Regions from separate parts of the Cryobacterium sp. TmT2-59 genome, predicted to be linked through region 2. Evidence: predicted binding sites of a transcription regulator. Region 2 holds the regulator's gene; the other holds the start of a gene.

Region 1 (9,412 bases), on a different contig from region 2:
GAACGGCCAGGCGAAACCCGCCGCGGCCAGGAGGCTGCCGCCCGCGAGCAGCCAGGACGTCCACCGCGCACGCATCAGGGCCTCACCAGCGCCGGTTCGGTGGTGAGCCGGCCGGCGGCCATCACGAGCGTCTTCGTGGCCAGGGACCGGGCGAAGTCGCGGTCGTGGGTGGCGAACAGCACCGCCGAGGCGTCACTCGAGGCGCGGACCAGCGCGGAACCCACGAGCTCCCGCGCACGCGGATCCAGCCCGCGCGTCGGCTCGTCCACCAGCAGCACCCTGGGGCCGGCGGCCAGCTGGATCGCCATCACCAGGCAGAGGCGTTCGCCCGCCGAGAGATCCCGCGGATGCTGCTGCATCAGGTGCGCCGCACCGGCGTTGGCACCGGCCCCGATCCCGGCACCGAGCCCGAGCAGGTCCGCGAAACGGGCAGCGGTCCCGGGCCCGTTGCCCGGCTTCAGCTGGCGGTCCGCCCGGCTGCACTCCTCGGCCACGGTCACGGCGAAGAGCAGATCGTCGAAGTTCTCCGGCACCAGGGCCACGAACGCGCGCCGGGCTCCCGCACGCAGCAAGGAGACGTCCTGCCCGGCCACCAGCACGCTCCCGCGGGCCGAGGGCAGCGCGATCGCGCGGAGCAGGCTGCTCTTGCCCGCGCCGTTCCGGCCCTCGAGGGCCACCCGGTCGCCGGCCGCGAGCTCGAACGAGACGTCATCGACCGCCAGTTCGGTCCCGTGCAGAACCGTGAGATGACGGATGCCGGCGAGCGGCCCCGCAGGTCCGGCTGGGGTCGCGGGTCGCGCTGTCGTCCGCGCCGCCCGTTCCGCCGCGATCAGCGCGCTCGGACGCTCACCGGGGCCGAGGGTGCGCACGTCTGTTCCGCGGATCTCGAGCCAGGCATCCGCTGCGCTCTCCCATTCGCGGGTGTTGTGCTCGGCGACCACGACGCACACCTGCGCCTCGTGGGCCAGCCGGTCGAGTACCCGCACCACCCGCCCTCGCGCCGGGGCGTCCAGGTCGGCGAGGGGCTCGTCCACGAGCAGCAGGATCGGTTGGGAGATCAGGGCGGCGCCGATGGCCACCAGGCTGGCCTCGCCGGCGGACAGCGCCTCCACGGTGCGGCCCTGCAGGTGCTCGATCTGCAGCTGCGCGGCCACCTCGTGCACGCGCTGCTCCACGATCACGGCGGCGACGCCCCGCACGGTCAGGGCGAATCCGATCTCGTCCCGCACGGTCTCGGCCACGAAGGAGAGCCGCACGTTCTGGGAGACGAGCCCGACGAAGCCGGCCGTTTCGCGGGGGGGAGTGGCCGCGCGGTCCAGGCCGCCCACCTCGATCACTCCGTGCTGCCCGCCGTCGTGGAAGTGCTGGAAGAGTCCGCTCATGCTGTGCAGAAGGCTGGTCTTGCCCGATCCGGTCGACCCGGTGATCACGGTCAGCGTGCCGGGAGCGAGGCTCAGGGTGAGGCCCTCCAGCTGCCAGCCGCCGCCCGCGAAGCCGAGCGCGGCATCCGTCATCACCACCGGCCGCTCGCAGACGCCGGGGGCGGTGCGGGCGGCGGCGAACCCGCGGGACTCCATCGACGCGGCCAGGCAGAGCGCCCGCTCCACGGTTTGTTCGAAGACGGGCACGAGCAGTGCCGGGATCGACCGTTCGCCGCGGAGCGCACTGGCGGTGTGAACGCGCCGCACCGAGGCGATCAGCGCCGGGAACGTGGCCCACGCGATCACGAGCGACCGGGACAGGGCGCGCAGCGGGCCCCGGGCGGCGCCTCGGGCGAAGAAGCGCCGCACGTCGACGACGGCGTTCAGCACACCGAACGCGAGGATGACGGCGGAGAAGGGCAGCGCGCTCTGAGCCGCGTTCCAGAGGCCCCCCGTGCTGACGGGGCCGAGCAGCGCGATGTGCGCGAACGGCCCGCCGAGCGGAATGCGCGGCAGGTCGAGCAGCACCGCGCCGCCGCCGGATGCCCCGCCGAAGACGACCCGGTAGACGACCCGCAGGGCCACGAACGCGACCGCGAGCAACGCCGCGGAGCGCAGGGGGGCCATGCGGAGCCGCAACATCAGCTGCCGGGCGTGGGTGTCTCGGTGCCGGTCGTGAAGACGAGGCCGACGGACTGGCCCGGCTCCAGCTTGAGGCTGCCGAGACCCTCCGACGCGTACTCCCAGGAGGCGTCTGCGGTGGGCTTGACCCAGAGCGCCCAGTAGGCGGCGGCCGCCGGCATGGACTGGCAGGCTTCGGTGAAGGGGGCCTCTCCGTCGATCTCGATGGTCTCGGCGGCGGCGGGGCGGTCGTTGACGCGGCAGACGACCTGGTCGCCCCACTCCACGGTTCCCTCGGTCGTCACGCCGGCCGACTTCATAACCTCGCTCGCGGCAACGGTGCCGGCCGCGCCGGTGTCGACGCAGTCCGTGATCCGGGCGGCGTCGAGGGAGCCGAAGTCGACGACCACGCTCACCCCGGCACAGGAGCCGTCCGTGGGCGCGGCCGTGGCCGCGGAGGCGGCCGGGGTCGAGCCGGTCTCGGGAAGGCTGGTGGAGCATCCGCTCAATGCCAGCGCCCCCACCAGGGTCAGGGTGGCGAGTGCTGTCAGCTTCATGCGCTCAAGAATACCGAGGCCCCGGCGCCGGTCCCGCTCTGTTACGCGCTCTGTTACGCGCCGCGGCTCCCCGGCCCCGCCGTCCAGACCAGCCGCCAGACCAGCCGCCAGACTCGCCGAACCGTGAATAGCGCCCCTGAACGGACGAAAAACAGGGTCCGAAGTCACGGTTCGGCGGGGATTGGCGGGGATTGGCGGGGATTAGTGGAACCGGCCGGCGCTACCGTTACGCGGCGCGGCCGCGGCGCCGGCGTCGGAGCACGGCTTTGAAGGCGGCGTCGGCCAGGATGACCAGGACGGCGCCGGCCAGCGGGAAGAGCCAGGCGGCCGGGGGAGGCCAGCCGCCGCCCAGGAGCCCGCTCGCGGCCGGGATACCGAGGAAGGCCAGCAGCAGGAGCAGTTCGGCGGCGACCGCGGCCAGTAGGGAACGGTTGCCCAGGAAAGGGAGCCCCCACGCCGGGATCGCCTCACTGCGGCAGGCGAAGGCGTTCGCCATCTGAGCGACCACGATCGTTGCGAACGCCGTGCCCGACGCGGCGGCCAGGAGCCCGGGTGCGACCTGCTGCCCCCACGACCAGCCGCCCAGCACCAGCACTGCGGCAAACCCGCCGAGCGAGGCGGCCGCCTCGACCGGGCCGAGCACCCCGAACGCCCGCCAGACCAGCGGGCGGTCGATCAGCGACCGCGAGCGCACCGGGCCGAGCATGACGCGCTTGCTCGGCGGCTCCACCCCGAGCGCCAGCGCGGGCAGCATGTCGCTGCCGATGTCCAGGGCGAGCACCTGGAGCACCCCGATCGCCAGGGGGAACTGGCCGCCGGTCAACGCCCAGACCGCGAACGGCGCAAGCTCGGCGACGTTGTCGGTGAGGTGGTAGGTGAGGAAGCGACGCGCGTTGGCGAAGGTCGCCCGTCCCAGCCGCACGGCGGTCACGATGGTGCCGAAATGGTCGTCGAGCAGCACGAGGTCGGCCGCCTCCCGGGCCACGTCGCTGCCGCTCCGGCCCATCGCGACCCCGACGTCGGCCTCCCGCAGGGCAGGCGCGTCGTTGACGCCGTCGCCGGTCATCGCCACCACGTGCCCGCGCTCCCGGAGCACCCGGGTGATGCGGAGCTTGTCCGCGGGCGTAACCCGGGCCACGACGGCTCCCGCCCGGTGGTCGAGCAGTTCGCCGAGCTCGGCGTCATCCTCGGGAAGCCCCGAGCCCAGGACGGCGCCGCCCGGTTGCAGCAGGCCGACCTCCCGCGCCACCGCCTCGGCCGTGTTCGGGTGGTCACCGGTGACCATGATCACGCGGATGTCCGCGTCCCGGCAGGCCTGCAGCGCCTCGTGCACATCGGGCCGGGGAGGGTCTTCCAGGCCGAGCAGGCCGAGCAGCTCCAGGTCCGTTTCGACGGCCTCCTCGGTCGGGGTGGCCGACCAGGGGCGTCCCGCCACCGCCAGCACGCGCTGGCCGGTGGCCGTCATCCGCGACAGCGCGCGGTGTGCCTCCTCCGGCACTCGGGAGCACCGCTCGAAGACCCGCTCCGGCGCGCCGATGGTGCTGGCCCGGCCGGCCAGCACGGCGGAGCTCATCATCCGTTTCGCCGTGTAGGGCAGGCGGGTCACGGGCCGGCTCGGGTCGTCCTGCCACCCGCACCGCATCGCGAGGGCGAAGATCGCGGCGTCCAGCGGGTTGCCTTCGGCCTGCCACTTGCCGGCGTGCGACACGGCCCGTCCGGTCACGCAGAGCACGGCGGATGCCGCCAGGCCCGGCAGCAGGGTCGTGGCCTCGGCTGGCCCGGTGATGGTCGCCGTCGGCTCGTAGCCGTCGCCCTGCACCCGCACCAGGCCCCCGGGGGTCCAGATCTCGACCACCGACATCCGGTTCTGCGTGAGGGTGCCGGTCTTGTCGGTGCAGATGAACGTGGTCGCGCCCAGGGTCTCCACGGCGTCGAGCCGGCGCACCAGGGCCTGCTCGTGCGCCATGGTCTGGGCGCCGCGGGCCAGGGACAGCGTCACGGTGGGCAGGAGGCCCTCGGGGACGAGCGCCACGGCGACCCCGACCGCGAAGAGGAAGGCATCGACCGGCCGGAGCCCGATCACGACGCCGGCGATGCCCAGGACGACGCCCGTGGTGACCGCGAACACGGCCACGGTCCGCACCACCCGGTTGAGCGCGTGGGTCAGTGGGCTGGGCGGCCTGGTCGCCGAACGCGCCAGCGCGGAGATGGCGGCCAGGGTCGTCGTCGCCCCGGTGGCGGTCACCCGTGCCTCCGCCTCGCCCTGCACCACGAACGTGCCCGCGCTGAGGAGCTCTCCTCGGTCGTGCCGCACCGGCTCGCTCTCGCCCGTCACCACGGACTCGTCCACGCCGAGCTCGTTGGCCTCCGTCAGCTCCATGTCGGCCGCGATCCGGTCGCCGGAGCTGAGCAGCACCACATCATCGCGCACAAGATCAACGGGGTCGATCGTGCGCATGCGGCCGTCCCGGCGCACCCGGGTGCTGCTGGGCAACAGTGCCCGCAGCCGCTCGGTGGACCGGTCTGCCCGGTAGTCCTGGGCGAACGCGAAGACGGCGTTGAACACGATCACCACCACGATGGCGACGGCCAGCACGGGCGTGCCGGCGAGGAGGGCGAGCCCGGCGGCCGCCCAGAGCAGGAGCGCGAGCAGGTGCGTGAACTGGCGGGCGAGCTCGCGCAGGGGGGAGGGGCGGGCCAGTCGGGGGAGCAGGTTCGGGCCGTCCTGGGCGAGCCGTCGTGCGGCTTCCTCCGAGGTCAGCCCGCCTGTCTCCGCCATGGTGAAACCCCCCTCACCCGGTCATTGCAGGGCCGAGGTCAGCCGGGCGAGACCGTCCAGCGCCGTGGCCCGCCCGGGTTCCCGGTTCCAGTCCGCCAGGGTGAGTTCGCGGCTGAGCGTCCGGTAGCCCTCTTCGACCTCCCGCATCTGGGCGACGAACGAAGCGCCGCGCACCAGCAGCGACACCTCCAGGTCGAGGCTGAAAGAACGGATGTCCATATTACTCGACCCGATCACGGCCACGTCCTCATCGATGGAGAGGTGCTTGGCGTGCAGGATGTACGGCGCCGGATACAGCCAGATGCGCACGCCCGCCTGAAGGAGCGCGCCGTAGTAGGAACGCTGGGCGTGGTAGACGGGCCCCTGGTCGCCGATCTCGGACACGAAGAGCTGCACTTCCAGGCCGCGCTGGCACGACGACGTGATGGCGTACATCATGGCCTCGTCGGGAACGAAGTAGGGACTGGTGATGATGATGCGTTTCTGGGCGGTGTAGAGCGATGCGAGGAAGAGCCGCAGGTTGTTCTCGCCCTCGAAGCCCGGACCGCTGGGGACGACCTGGCACTCCAGGGCCTCCGGGGACGTGTCACGGGGAACAGCGGCGGCGGGAACCCGTTCGTCGAGCAGCTTCTCGTCGGTCTCGCTGTACCAGTCGGAGAGGAAGACGGCGTTCATACCGCTGACGGCGGGCCCGGTCACCCGAACCACCAGCTCCTGCCACTGGAGCCCGCGTTTCAGGTTCTTCGCGGAGAGATAGCTGCGATCGATCAGGTTCTGAGAGCCCATGAAGCCCACCCGCCCGTCGACGACCACGATCTTGCGGTGGTTGCGCAGGTCGGGCCGCTGGTATTTGCCCTTGAACGGCTGCACCGGCAGCATGAAGCTCCACATCACCCCGATTCGGTCGAGCTCGGCGAACGTCGCCGCATGGCCGACCGTGCGGATCGAGGCGATGTGGTCCGCCAGGAGGCGAACCGTCACCCCACGCTTGACGGCCGCCTCCATCGCGGCGAAGAAGTCCTTCGTCGTGTCGTCCAGGGACACGATGTAGTACTGCACGTGCACGAACGTCGTGGCGGCGTCGATCTCGGCGGTCATGGCGGCGATGGAGGCCCGGTAGTCGCCGATCAGGTGCGCGGTGTTGCCGCCGACGAGTGGCACGGCGCCGAGGCCGGTGTTGAGGGTGACCACCGATGCGAACCAGTCCGGCCACTCGGTCCTGCCGTCCGTGAGGTCCATGCCCGCGACACTGTCGGCGATCGACCTGTTGATCTCGGCCTGTTTCTCCATCCTTTTCTTCGGCAGTTTGGAGCTGCCCAGGAGCAGGAAGAACAGAATGCCGAAGGGGATCAGGAAGAGCGCCAGCAGCCAGGCCATCGCCGCGGTCGGCTTCCGATTGCGCGGTATGACGATGATGGCGGCGATTCGGATCGCCAGGTCGACCAGGGCGGCGAGCACCGCGATCAGCAGGGGCATCTGTTGCGAGTCCACGTCGGCACTCTCTTCCGTTCGTCGGCCAGTCGATGACATGAACCTAGCGCGGGTCGGCCCCGCTCAATAGCGCCCGCACGCACCCCGCGGGCGGAGCCTCGAATCATGAAACGCGCGCTCGCGGTCGGCCTGGTGTCCGCACAATTCGTGCTGCTCGCGGCGCTGGCGTTCCTGCCCCACGGTTCTCTGTGGCCGGTCACCGTTGTCGTCGCCGTGGCCTCGGCCGCGCTCTGCCTGGCCGGCGCGGTTCTGGCCGTGCTGGGCGTGGTCGGTCTCGGTCCGGCGCTGACGGCCAGCCCGGTCCCGCGTGAACACGCGCCCCTGGTCACCACCGGCGTCTACGGGCTCATGCGGAGCCCGATCTATGCCGGACTCATCGCGGGCGCGCTTGGTCTTGCACTGATCGGCGCCTCGGTCTGGCACCTGGTGGCCTGGGTTGCCCTCCTGCTGCTCCTGGCCGGCAAGGCCCGGTGGGAGGAACGGATGCTGGTGGCCGAGCATCCGGACTACGCCGCGTACGGCGCCCACATCGGACGCTTCCTGCCGGCGGTGGGCCGGCTGCGCTCGCCGCGCTGATCCGGGATGACGCCGAGTGAAAGTATCGTCGTTCAGTTCTAAACTAAGCGGTAAATAGTTGACATTATTTCACACCTGTGTTCTGGATCGTGATATTCTGGTCGCATGGAGAACCTCAGAAATGAGTGCACCACGACGCTGGACGCCCTGGCCGCGTTCGACACCCTGACCGGCCCGGCGTTCCGGAACAGCGCCGGCGGTCCTGGCTTCGAGTTCGACGCCGAGGCCTTCTTCGACGTTGAGGAATTCGACGATGCCGGTTTGTACGCAACCGGTCTGCAGGCAGCCGGCCCGGCTGCGGGCGAACTGCGGTTCCTCGACCGCCGGGTCGGCATGCTGGCCGAGTTGGTCGGGGCGGCCGCGGCCGCCGATCGACTGCTGGCATCCGTGTCCGCGGCGCGGGCCGAGGCGGTGGAGCGCGTGCGGTCCTGGTGTTTCGAGACCGAGGCGAACGCGGAGCGTGAGCGGACCCGGCGCGCTCTGGTCGCGCGGGCGGTCGAGCACGGTGTGACCGCTGACGACGCTGACGACGCTGACGACGCTGACGACGAGGTCGGCCGCCCGCATTCAGCGGTCTCGGCGGGTGTGCTGGGGTCAAGGTGGGATGCGCTCGAGATCGCCCATCGCACGGCGATCGCCGAGTTGGCCTGCGCGCTCCATGTGTCGCAGGCGGCCGCGTCGAATCTTCTCGCAAAGAGCGAGGCCCTCTCGGGGGCGTTCATGGCGACCCGGGACGCTCTGTCGGCCGGCCGGATCAGTTACGCGCATGCCCGGGTGCTGATCGAGCAGGCCAATTCACTGCCCGAGGAGGCCGGGGCGAGTTTCGAGGCCGAGGTGCTTCCGGTCGCGGAGCGGGTGACGGTGGCTCAGTTCGACCGGGTGGCCCGAAGGGTGCGGGAACGGACGCATCCGGAGTCGATCACGGTGCGCCGGCGAAAGTGCGAGGCCGACCGGGTTCTGGTGCTCGAGCCCGCGCAGGACGGCATGGGCTGGCTGCACAGTTATCAGCCGATGCCGGTGGCTCAGGCCATATTCACCCGGGTGGGCGACATGGCGGCGAGCCTGCAGGGGCTGGACGAGGAGCGCACCCTGGCGCAGTTGCGGGCGGATGTGTTCGCGGACCTGATGGTCGACGGGGTGACGCCGGCGGGCCTCGGCCGGGGTGTGCGGGCCACGGTGAACGTGACCGTGCCGGTTCTGACTCTGCTGGGCAAGAGTGAGGAACCGGGGCTGCTGGAGGGGTACGGTCCGATCGATCCGGAGACGGCCCGGTTGCTGGCGGCGGGGGCGCCGAGTTTCACGCGGATCCTGGTTCATCCGGAGACGGGGGTGATGCTCTCGGTGGGCCGGGATCAGTACCGGGTCCCGAAAGACCTGCGGCGGCTGATCGAGATCCGGGACGGGACCTGCCGGTTCCCGGGCTGCACCCGGCCGGCGGTGCGGGCCCAGGTGGATCACGGTCACGAGTGGCAGCACACCGGGGAGACCCGTTACGACAATCTGGCGTGCCTGTGTGCTCCGGATCATCGGTTGAAGACGCAGACGAACTGGACGGTGACCCAGCAAGCCGGGGGAGTGCTGGACTGGACGGCGCCGAGCGGTTTGAACTACCGGTCGGATCCGGCGGTCCCGTTCGAACCTGTGGAGCCCGCTGCGGACGTCGACCCACCGCCCTTCTGAGCAGGCGTTCTAGAAGAGAATCGCTGCGATCGTCCGGGCCACGACCACCAGGATCGTCGCCGAAGCCAGAGCCAGGGACGTGATCACCAGCCCACGCCCGCGGGCGCCCGCTGGAATCACCTGGAATGCCTGCATCGCGAACGACAGACCCAGCCCGGCGGCGATGGCGGCCGGGAACGGGAGCAGGACGGCGAGCACGACGCAGGCCGCAGACAGCCAGAATCCGGGCCTGCGACCGGGGGTCTTCGACCAGTCGAGGTGCGGTGCTCCGAGATTGAGGAGGTTGT
Region 2 (9,412 bases):
GAATTCCCGGCCGGCCCAGGGCTGCCCGGCGGAGTCGCCAGGCCCCCCGGGTCCGCCCGCTCCGCCAGGTCCGCCGGGCAGGCCGGTCGAGCCGAGGTTACGCGCCCGCGACATCCAGCGCCTCGCCCAGGGTAAACGCCCCCGCGTACAGGGCCTTGCCCACGATCGCGCCTTCGAGGCCGAGGGGCACGAGCTCGCGCAGCGCGCGGAGGTCGTCCAGGCTGGAGATGCCGCCGGAGGCGACGACCGGCTTGTCGGTGCGCTCCATCACCTGGCGGAGCAGGTCGATGTTGGGGCCCTGCAGGGTGCCGTCCTTGGTCACGTCGGTGACGACGTAGCGGGAGCAGCCGGCCTCCTCCAAGCGGGCCAGGACCTGCCAGAGGTCGCCGCCCTCCTTGGTCCAGCCGCGGGCCGCGAGGGTGGTGCCGCGCACGTCGAGGCCGACGGCGACGGCGTCGCCGTGACGGGCGATGACCTGCGCCGCCCACTCCGGGTTCTCCAGCGCCGCGGTGCCGAGGTTGATCCGGCTCACGCCCGCGTTCAGGGCCGCGTCCAGCGACGCGTCGTCGCGGATGCCGCCGGAGAGCTCGATCTTGACCCCGGTGACCTCACGGATGACGTCGCGGATCACCGCGGTGTTGGTGCCGCGGCCGAAGGCGGCGTCCAGGTCGACCAGGTGGATCCACTCTGCGCCCTGGCGAGCCCAGTCCAGGGCCGCGTCGACGGGGTCGCCGTAGTTGGTCTCGGTGCCGGCCTCACCCTGGGTCAGGCGCACGGCTTTGCCGTCGGCCACATCGACGGCCGGCAGCAGAACGAGACGCGGAGCGGGGGTGTTCGGAGTCATGGTGGTCCTCAGTTCGGGGGAATCGGTGCGGATGGTCGCGGGTTGGGGCCGGTCACGGCGGGGCGCTGACCGGATGAGACGGGGCAGCAGCGCCGGCCGGCTAGTCGTGCAGGGAGCCGAGCCAGTTCGAGAGCAGACGGATGCCCGCCTCCCCGGATTTCTCCGGGTGGAACTGGGTGGCCACGAGCGGTCCGTTCTCGACCGCGGCCAGGAACGGGCCCCCGTGCTCGGCCCAGGTCAGGCGCGGCTTCGGGAAGGGAGGCATGACCTCCAGGGTCCACTCCTGCGCGGCGTAGGAGTGCACGAAGTAGAAGCGCTCACCCTCGAGCCCCCGGAACAGGACGGAGTCCGGGTCGGGCGTGACGGTGTTCCAGCCCATGTGCGGCAGCACCGGCGCGCGCAGCTGGGTGACGGTGCCGGGCCACTCGCCCAGACCCTCGGTGTCGACGCCGCGTTCGACGCCGTGCTCGAACAAGACCTGCATGCCCACGCAGATGCCCAGGACCGGCCGGCTGCCGGCGATCCTGCGGTCGATGATCTCGTCGCCCCTGACCTCCCTGAGGGCGTCCATGACCGCGCTGAACGCGCCGACGCCGGGAACGACCAGCCCGTCGGCTTCGAGCGCCTGCTTGCGGTCGCGGGTCAGGGTGACGTCGGCCCCGGCCAGTTCGAGCGCCTTCACGGCGGAGTGCACATTGCCCGTGCCGTAGTCGAAGACGACGACGCTGGTCACAGCGCACCCTTGGTCGACGGGATGCCGGAGACGAGCGGGTCGAGTGCCTTGGCCTGCCGGAAGGCGCGGGCGAAGGCCTTGAACTCGGCCTCGGCGATGTGGTGCGGGTCGCGGCCGCCCTGCACGGTCACGTGCACGGTCAGGCCGGCGTTGAAGGCGATCGCCTCGAACACGTGACGCACCATCGACCCGGTGAAGTGGCCGCCGATCAGGTGGTACTCGAAGCCGTCCGGCTCTCCCGTGTGCACAAGGTAGGGGCGGCCGGAGATGTCGACGACCGCCTGCACGAGGGCCTCGTCGAGGGGCACGAGGGCGTCGCCGTAGCGGGAGATGCCGGATTTGTCACCGAGGGCCTGCTTGATGGCCTGGCCCAGCAGGATACCGACGTCCTCCACCGTGTGGTGCACGTCGATGTCGATGTCGCCGCGGGCGCGCACGGTGAGGTCGGTCAGGGAGTGCTTGGCGAACGCGGTGAGCAGATGGTCGTAGAACGGCACGGATGTCTGGATGTCGGATTCACCGGTGCCGTCGAGGTTGAGCGACAGGTCGATGCTGGACTCGCTCGTCTCACGCTGCAGGTGGGCGAAGCGGGGCGAGGTGGACGCTGAAGAGAAGCTCATGCCGTTTAGTTTATTGGCCCGGGGTGTTCACTGCCGTCCGAGGCCCTCGAGGGCCTCGAGGAAGGCCGTGGTCTCGGCCTCGGTGCCCGCCGTGACGCGGAGGTGACCGCTGATCCCGATGTCGCGCACGAGGATGCCCAGGGCCAGGAGCGCCTCGAAGGTCGCCCGCGGGTCCTCCACGCCGCCGAAGAGAACGAAGTTGCTCGAGCTGCGGAGGGGGGTGTAGCCGAGGCGGGCGAGTTCGCTGACGAGCCGGTCCCGCTGGCCACGGATGTCGTCGACCATGGCGAGCATCTCCGGCGTGTGCGCCAGGGCGGCCACCGCGGCCGCCTGGGTGAGCGCAGACAGGTGGTACGGCAGGCGAACCAGGCGCAGGGCATCCGTCACAGCCGGGTCGGCCGCGAGGTAGCCGACGCGGGCCCCGGCGAAGGCGAAGGCCTTGCTCATGGTGCGGGACACGAGCAGACGCTCGCGCCCGGGCAGCAGGCTCATCGCGCTGGGCGAGCCATCCGGACCGAACTCGGCGTAGGCCTCGTCGACCACGACGATTCCGTCGGTCGCGTTGTAGACGGCCTCGATCGTCTCCAGGGAGAGGGGGGTGCCGGTGGGGTTGTTCGGGGAGCACAGGAAGACGAGGTCCGGTGCCACCCGGTCGACCCATTCGACGGCCGTGGCCGGGGACAGTTCGAAGTCAGCGTCGCGACCGCCGGCGATCCAGCGGGTTCCGGTGCCGGAGGCGAGCAGGGAATACATCGAGTAGGTCGGCGCGAAGCCCAGAACGGAGCGGCCGGGGCCGCCGAACGCCTGCAGCACCTGCTGCAGCACCTCGTTGGAGCCGTTGGCCGCCCAGATGTTGTTCCGGGTCAACCCGTGCCCGAGGTAGCGGGCCAGGGAGTCCCGCAGTTCGGTGAACTCGCGGTCCGGGTACCGGTTGACCGTGCGGATGGCCACGGCGAGGGCCGCGGCGATGTCGTCGGCCACCGCGGCGGGGATGCCGTGCGTGTTCTCGTTCACGTTCAAGGCCACCGGAACATGAAGCTGGGGCGCCCCGTAGGGAGTGAGTCCGCGCAGATTGTCACGGAGGGGCAGGTCGTTGAGACTGGTCACTCCCCCCATATTACTGAAAAGGTCAGTACTCGTTCGGCAGGGCGAGACGCTGACCGGGCTGCACGCTGTCGGACGGCAGCTGATTGAGGCTGACGATCTCCGCGATCACCTCACGCGGGTCCGAGGTCGGGGCGACGGTCTCGGCCAGCTCCCACAGGGACTGCCCGGACTGGACGGTCACGTACTCGAAGGCCGTGGCGACACGACCGCCCACGTTCGAATTCTCGGCGACGGCGATGCCCCCGTTGAGGGCGACGGCCAGTGCCGTGGCGACGAGCGGAACCGAAACCAGCATGGTCAGGACGATGCGTCCGCGCCGGGTGATGCGCAGGGTGCTGCGCCCGGTGGCGACGCGCAGCCCCTGGGCGGCGCTCGCGTCGGGTGCGGTGCTCAGATCGAGTGCGCCGCTCAGACCGAGGGCAGAACTCATGGTGAATGCAGTGCTCATGTCGAACCTCCTGTGTTAAGTCGCATCCGGCTCTCGGCCGGGAGAGCCGGATGCGAACCTATGTTCCGAATGTATATTCGATTATTCGAACAATCAAGCCCTTTTGAAGAAATTCCTCAAAAAAACTTGCGACACACTCGAATGAATGTTTGTCTATCCGCGCGGAGGTGGATACAGTTTCGAGTGTCTGGTTGCAACACAATCAGGCACCCCCGACATTCGCTCGCGGCCCGGTGATCACCGCCTACCGGGGCCGCGCGCAGCCCGAGACGAGGAGCGACAATCGTGGCCCAAGACCCCAGCGGCCCCCGCGAAAAAAGCGGGACGAGACGGCGCAAGAGCCTGAGCGAGAAACAGCTCGCGATCATGGACGTCATTCAGCGCTCGGTCAGCCAGCGCGGCTACCCGCCGAGCATGCGCGAGATCGGCGACGCCGTCGGCCTGTCCTCGCTCTCAAGCGTCACGCACCAGCTCAACCAGCTCGAGCTGAGCGGGTACCTCCGCCGGGACCCCAATCGCCCCCGCGCCCTCGAGGTGCTGATCGAGATTCCGCAGTCGCCCGAGGATGCCTCGTCAAGCAGCACGGAAAGCTTCCACTCGGGCGCCCAGGTGGGCGACGCCGCGATGGTCCCCCTCGTCGGGCGCATCGCCGCCGGCATCCCGATCACCGCGGAACAGCAGATCGACGAGATCTTCCCGCTCCCCCGCCAGCTGGTGGGCAAGGGCGAGCTGTTCATGCTCAAGGTCGCGGGCGAATCCATGATCGACGCGGCCATCATGGACGGCGACTGGGTCGTGGTGCGTCAGCAGAAGACGGCGGAGAACGGCGAGATCGTCGCCGCCATGCTCGACAACGAAGCCACCGTCAAGGTCTTCCGCCAGCGCGATGGTCACACCTGGCTGCTCCCGCGGAACTCCAATTTCGAACCTATCGTCGGCGACCACGCCGAGATCCTCGGCAAGGTCGTCGCCGTCCTGCGCTCCGTCTAACCGAGGACGGGTTTGATCAGACCGGCCCCGGCCAGAACGGCGAGAACGGTGTCGGCCTGGTTGAAGGCATACAGGTGGAGGCCGGGGGCGCCGCCCGCGATCAGCTCACGGGCGAGGTCGGTGGCGTGACGGGTGCCGATCTCCCGCTGTCCCTCCCGGGTCGGCTCCACTTCGAGCTGGATGGCCAGCTCGGAGGGCAGCTCCTCGCCGGAGAGCTCGAGGATGCGGCGCAGCCGGGCCGGACTGGTGACCGGCATGATCCCGGGCAGGATGGGGAATTCGACCCCGGCCGTCCGGGCCCGCTGGATGAAGCTCAGATAGTGGTCGGCGTGGAAGAACAGCTGGGTGATGGCGAGGTTCGCCCCGGCGGCCTGCTTGGCCAGCAGGGTGTCGATGTCCTGCGAGGTGGACCGTGACCGCGGGTGACCATTCGGGAACGCGGCGACGGCGATACGCACCTTCTCCCGTTCGGTCTTCACCGCCCGGGCGCCCGGGATGCCGGGGATGACCGTCTCCCGATAGGGCACCCGCTCCGCCTGCACCCGGTGGATCAGCTGCACCAGTTCCGCCGCGCTGCCCAGGTCGCCGAGGAACGCCTCGCCCTCGCCGGCGCCCTCGGGCGGGTCCCCGCGCAGGGCGAGGAAGCTGCGCACGCCGGCATCCAGGAATTCGCGGATCAGCCGGCTCGCCTCCAGGCTGGACGAGCCCACGCAGGTGAGGTGGGCCATCGGATCGACCGTCGTGGTCTTCAGGATGTGGGTGAGCACCTCGAGCGAGGAGCTGCGGGAGGACCCGTTCGCCCCATAGGTCACCGAGATGAAGTCCGGCCCGGCCGAGGCCATGGTGGCGATGGTCGCGTGCAGGGCGGTTGCGGCGGCATCCGATCTCGGTGGATACAGCTCGAAAGAGAACGGGATCCTCCCGCAGTCGGGCTCCGAAGTGGTGGACATGTGTTCCTCATTCGACAGAAGCCAGTGCCAGGCACTGGGCTGGCCGGGCGGCCGCGGACCGCCGGGCGCGCCTGGCGGGTGTTCGCGGGCGGGCGCCGGGCTCGGCTGTCGCTCCATGCCACCGAGGACAGACCTCGGCGGCAACGATTGGAGACACTCTAACAACGCCGCGCGGGACGTCGCCAGTCGGTGACGGATTGTGACGCGGTCAGTCGGTGACGGCGGGCAGCACGACGAAATCCGCGAACTGCGGCTGGATCTCGGCCGTCACGAGGGCCGTGACCCGGGTGCCCGTCTCGGCGTACTCGGTCGCGAGCACCTGCCCCTGGTCGTGCAGCAGGGCGATCAGGTCGCCGTGCTCGTAGGGGATGAGCAGGTCCAGCCGGATGCCGGGTCGAGGAAGCAGGTCGGAGATCTCGGCGAGCAGTTCCTCGATGCCCTCGCCGCTCCGCGCCGACACGAAGATGCCCTGGGGCCAGAGGCCGCGCAGCACGAGCCGGTCGTCGTCGCTGATCAGGTCGCTCTTGTTGAAGACCACCACTTCGGGGATCTCCCGTGCGCCGACCTCGCCGATCACCTCGCGCACCGTCGACAGCTGGCTCGACGGGTCCGGGTGTGAACCGTCGACGACGTGCACGATGACCTCGGCGTCGGCGACCTCTTCGAGAGTGGACCGGAACGCCTCCACCAGCTGGTGGGGCAGGTTGCGCACGAAACCGACGGTGTCGGTCAGGGTGTACAGGCGCCCGTCGGCCGTCGTGGACTTGCGCACGGTGGCGTCCAGGGTGGCGAAGAGGGAGTTTTCGACGAGCACGCCCGCCCGGGTGATGCGGTTGAGCAGGCTCGACTTGCCGGCGTTCGTGTAGCCGACGATGGCAACGGATGGCACGGCGTTGCGCTTGCGGTTGGCCCGCTTGGCTTCGCGGGCGGGTTTCATCTCGAGGATCTGCTTGCGCAGCCGGGACATCCGGGTGTGGATGCGGCGGCGGTCGAGTTCGATCTTGGTCTCACCGGGGCCGCGCGAGCCCATGCCGGCGCCCGCGCCGCCGACCTGTCCACCGGCCTGGCGGGACATGGAGTCGCCCCAGCCGCGCAGGCGCGGCAGGAGGTATTCGAGCTGGGCCAGTTCGACCTGTGCCTTGCCCTCACGGCTCTTCGCGTGCTGGCTGAAAATGTCGAGGATCACGGCGGTGCGGTCGATGACCTTGACCTTGACGACGTCCTCGAGCGCGCGGCGCTGGCTGGGCGCGAGCTCGGTGTCGGCGATGACTGTGTCGGCGCCCATCGCCTTGACGATGCCGGCCACCTCTTCGGCCTTGCCCTTGCCGAGGTAGGTGCTGGCGTCCGGCTTGGACCGGCGCTGCATCAGGCCGTCGAGCACGGTCGCGCCGGCGGTTTCGGCCAGCGCAGCGAGTTCCCGCATCGAGTTCTCGGCGTCGGCGACGGTGCCGTGGGTGTACAGCCCGATCAGCACCACGTTCTCCAGCCGCAGCTGGCGGTATTCGACCTCGGTGACGTCCTCGAGCTCGGTGGAGAGGCTGGGCACCCGGCGCAGGGCGTTGCGGTCTTCCCGGTCGAGCTGCGCGCCGTCGTGGCCCTCACCGTCGTGCGACTCGGCGGATTCGGCCTGCAGGGCCTGCGCGCTGCCGCTGCGGAACAGTGAGTATCCGGCGGCTTTGCTGTCGGCGCTGGCGAGGACGCGTGCGACCACGTCGTCGGTGTCGCCTGGCAAGTTTGACTCAGTCATTGCTTTAACATTAGTTCCTCGAAGCAGGATAAGTTCCCTTTATGCCTTCCGACCACTATTTCACCCCGGCACCCGACAGCACCCTCAAACTCCGTCAGGTGAGCGTACAACTGGGAGGCCAGGAACGCGAGCTGACCACCGCCAATTCCGTCTTCAGCCCCGACCACATCGACACCGGCACCCAGGTTCTGCTGAACAACGCGCCCACCCCGCCGCCCGGGGGCGACTTCCTCGACCTGGGCTGCGGCTGGGGCCCGATCAGCCTGCACCTGGCTCTCGCCTCGCCCCGCGCCACGATCTGGGCCGTCGACGTGAACGAACGCGCGCTCGACCTGGTGCGCCTGAACGCCGAGAAGCTGGGCCTCACCAACGTCACGGCGGTCCTGCCCGAGCAGGTTCCCGCCCACGTCAGTTTCCGCACCATCTGGTCCAACCCGCCGATCCGGGTCGGCAAGACCGAGCTGCACTCGATGCTGCGCACCTGGTTGCCGCGTTTGGAGCCGGACTCGGATGCCTGGCTGGTCGTGCAGCGCAACCTCGGCTCCGATTCCCTGCAGCGCTGGCTCGACGGCGACCTTCCTTCGGAATTCACCACGTCTCGCCGGGCCATCAGCAAGGGCTTCCGCGTGCTTCGGGTCCAGCGGCAGGCCGAGCAGCCCCGCTAGCGCGCCGCGCAGGTCAGTTCAGGCGGCGACTCAGTTCAGGCGGAAGACCCCGTCGAAGACGAGCTCCGCGGGGCCCGACAGGGAGACGTGCTCGCCGTCTTCGGTCGGGAACATGCGCACGCCCAGCACTCCCCCGGTGACCTCGATCTGCCACTGGTGGGGGGCCCCGGCGCCGGCCCAGTGCCGGGTGGCCAGGGCGGCGGCCGCGGCGCCCGTGCCGCAGGACAGCGTCTCGCCGCTGCCGCGCTCGTGCACGCGCATCCGGATGCGTCCGACCCCGTTCACGACGAGCGGGTCGCCGGGCAGCACGAATTCGACGTTCGCTCCGGCGGCCGGGGCGGGATCGAGCTGGGGCACGACGGTCAGGTCGGCGCCCAGCAGCTCGTCTTCGTCCGCGAGGGCGACGACGACGTGCGGGTTGCCCACGTTGATGCCCAGGCCGGGCCGGGCGACGGGAAGGTTCCTGGCTCGAACGAGCGGCTCTCCACCGTCGAGCCGCCACCGGCCGAGGTCAACCTGATAGCCGGCGGCGCCGCGCTGCACATCGCGCACGCCCCCGCGGGTGCCGATGCTGAGCGTCTCACCGCGTTCGAGAACGGCCAGACCCTGCTCGACCAGGAACCGGGTGTAGACCCGGATGCCGTTGCCGCACATCTCCGAGACCGTGCCGTCGGCGTTCCAGTAGTCCATGAACCATTCCGCCTGGTCGTCCTCGGCGAGGGCCGCCGCCCCGGCGGGCAGGCTGCGGGAGCGCACGGCACGGATGATGCCGTCGCCGCCGATCCCGAAACGGCGGTCGCAGACGGCCCGGATTTGGTCCGGGGTGAGCTCGATCTGCCCGTCGGGGTCGGCGAAGAGCACGAAGTCGTTCCCGGTGCCGTGGCCCTTGGTGAAGTTCAGATCAGTTCCCATGGGAACCAAGTTTACGACGGCGAGTCCGCGGCCCAGTGCTCGGCGGGCCGGGCCGGGTCGGCCAGGCGCGCGAGCGCGCGGTCCAGCCGATCGGGGGCCGACGCGTCGATCCAGTGCGTCTGCGGGGACCGCTTGAACCAGGACACCTGGCGACGGGCGTACCGGCGGGTGATCTGCTGGGTCGTCTCGATGGCCTCCGACCGGGTGAGGGTGCCGGTGAGCTGGCCGAGCGCCTGCGCGTAGCCGATGGCGCGGCTGGCGGTCACGCCGGTTTCGATCCCGGCCGGGATCAGGCCCTCGACCTCGTCGACGAGCCCGTCCGCCCACATCCGTTCGACCCGCGCGTCGAGCCGCGGGGTGAGTTCGGCCCGGGGTGCGCGCAGCCCGAGTGTGAGC

The links. Region 2 encodes LexA, which represses DNA repair genes until DNA is damaged. Its sites were predicted from a motif close to TCGAACANNTGTTCGA; they were not measured.
Region 1: a site for LexA is predicted at 7,515-7,530, ahead of E3T24_RS10010 (HNH endonuclease signature motif containing protein). Genes of this name have one in related genera too.

What each region holds. Positions count from the first base shown of each region.
Region 1 is NZ_SOGM01000058.1:148,535-157,946, reverse strand. It holds gene E3T24_RS10040 (ECF transporter S component) at 1-75, opposite strand, end outside; gene E3T24_RS10035 (ATP-binding cassette domain-containing protein) at 75-2,048, opposite strand; gene E3T24_RS10030 (hypothetical protein) at 2,063-2,599, opposite strand; gene E3T24_RS10025 (cation-transporting P-type ATPase) at 2,826-5,378, opposite strand; gene cls (cardiolipin synthase) at 5,400-6,854, opposite strand; gene E3T24_RS10015 (methyltransferase) at 6,975-7,445, shown strand; gene E3T24_RS10010 (HNH endonuclease signature motif containing protein) at 7,551-9,125, shown strand; gene E3T24_RS10005 (hypothetical protein) at 9,135-9,412, opposite strand, start outside.
Region 2 is NZ_SOGM01000102.1:52,141-61,552, reverse strand. It holds gene E3T24_RS16815 (SseB family protein) at 1-114, opposite strand, end outside; gene priA (bifunctional 1-(5-phosphoribosyl)-5-((5-phosphoribosylamino)methylideneamino)imidazole-4-carboxamide isomerase/phosphoribosylanthranilate isomerase PriA) at 98-844, opposite strand; gene hisH (imidazole glycerol phosphate synthase subunit HisH) at 945-1,577, opposite strand; gene hisB (imidazoleglycerol-phosphate dehydratase HisB) at 1,574-2,197, opposite strand; gene E3T24_RS16795 (histidinol-phosphate transaminase) at 2,225-3,313, opposite strand; gene E3T24_RS16790 (LysM peptidoglycan-binding domain-containing protein) at 3,327-3,752, opposite strand; gene lexA (transcriptional repressor LexA) at 4,038-4,742, shown strand; gene E3T24_RS16780 (methylenetetrahydrofolate reductase) at 4,739-5,692, opposite strand; gene hflX (GTPase HflX) at 5,901-7,439, opposite strand; gene E3T24_RS16770 (methyltransferase) at 7,481-8,104, shown strand; gene dapF (diaminopimelate epimerase) at 8,135-9,016, opposite strand; gene miaA (tRNA (adenosine(37)-N6)-dimethylallyltransferase MiaA) at 9,028-9,412, opposite strand, start outside.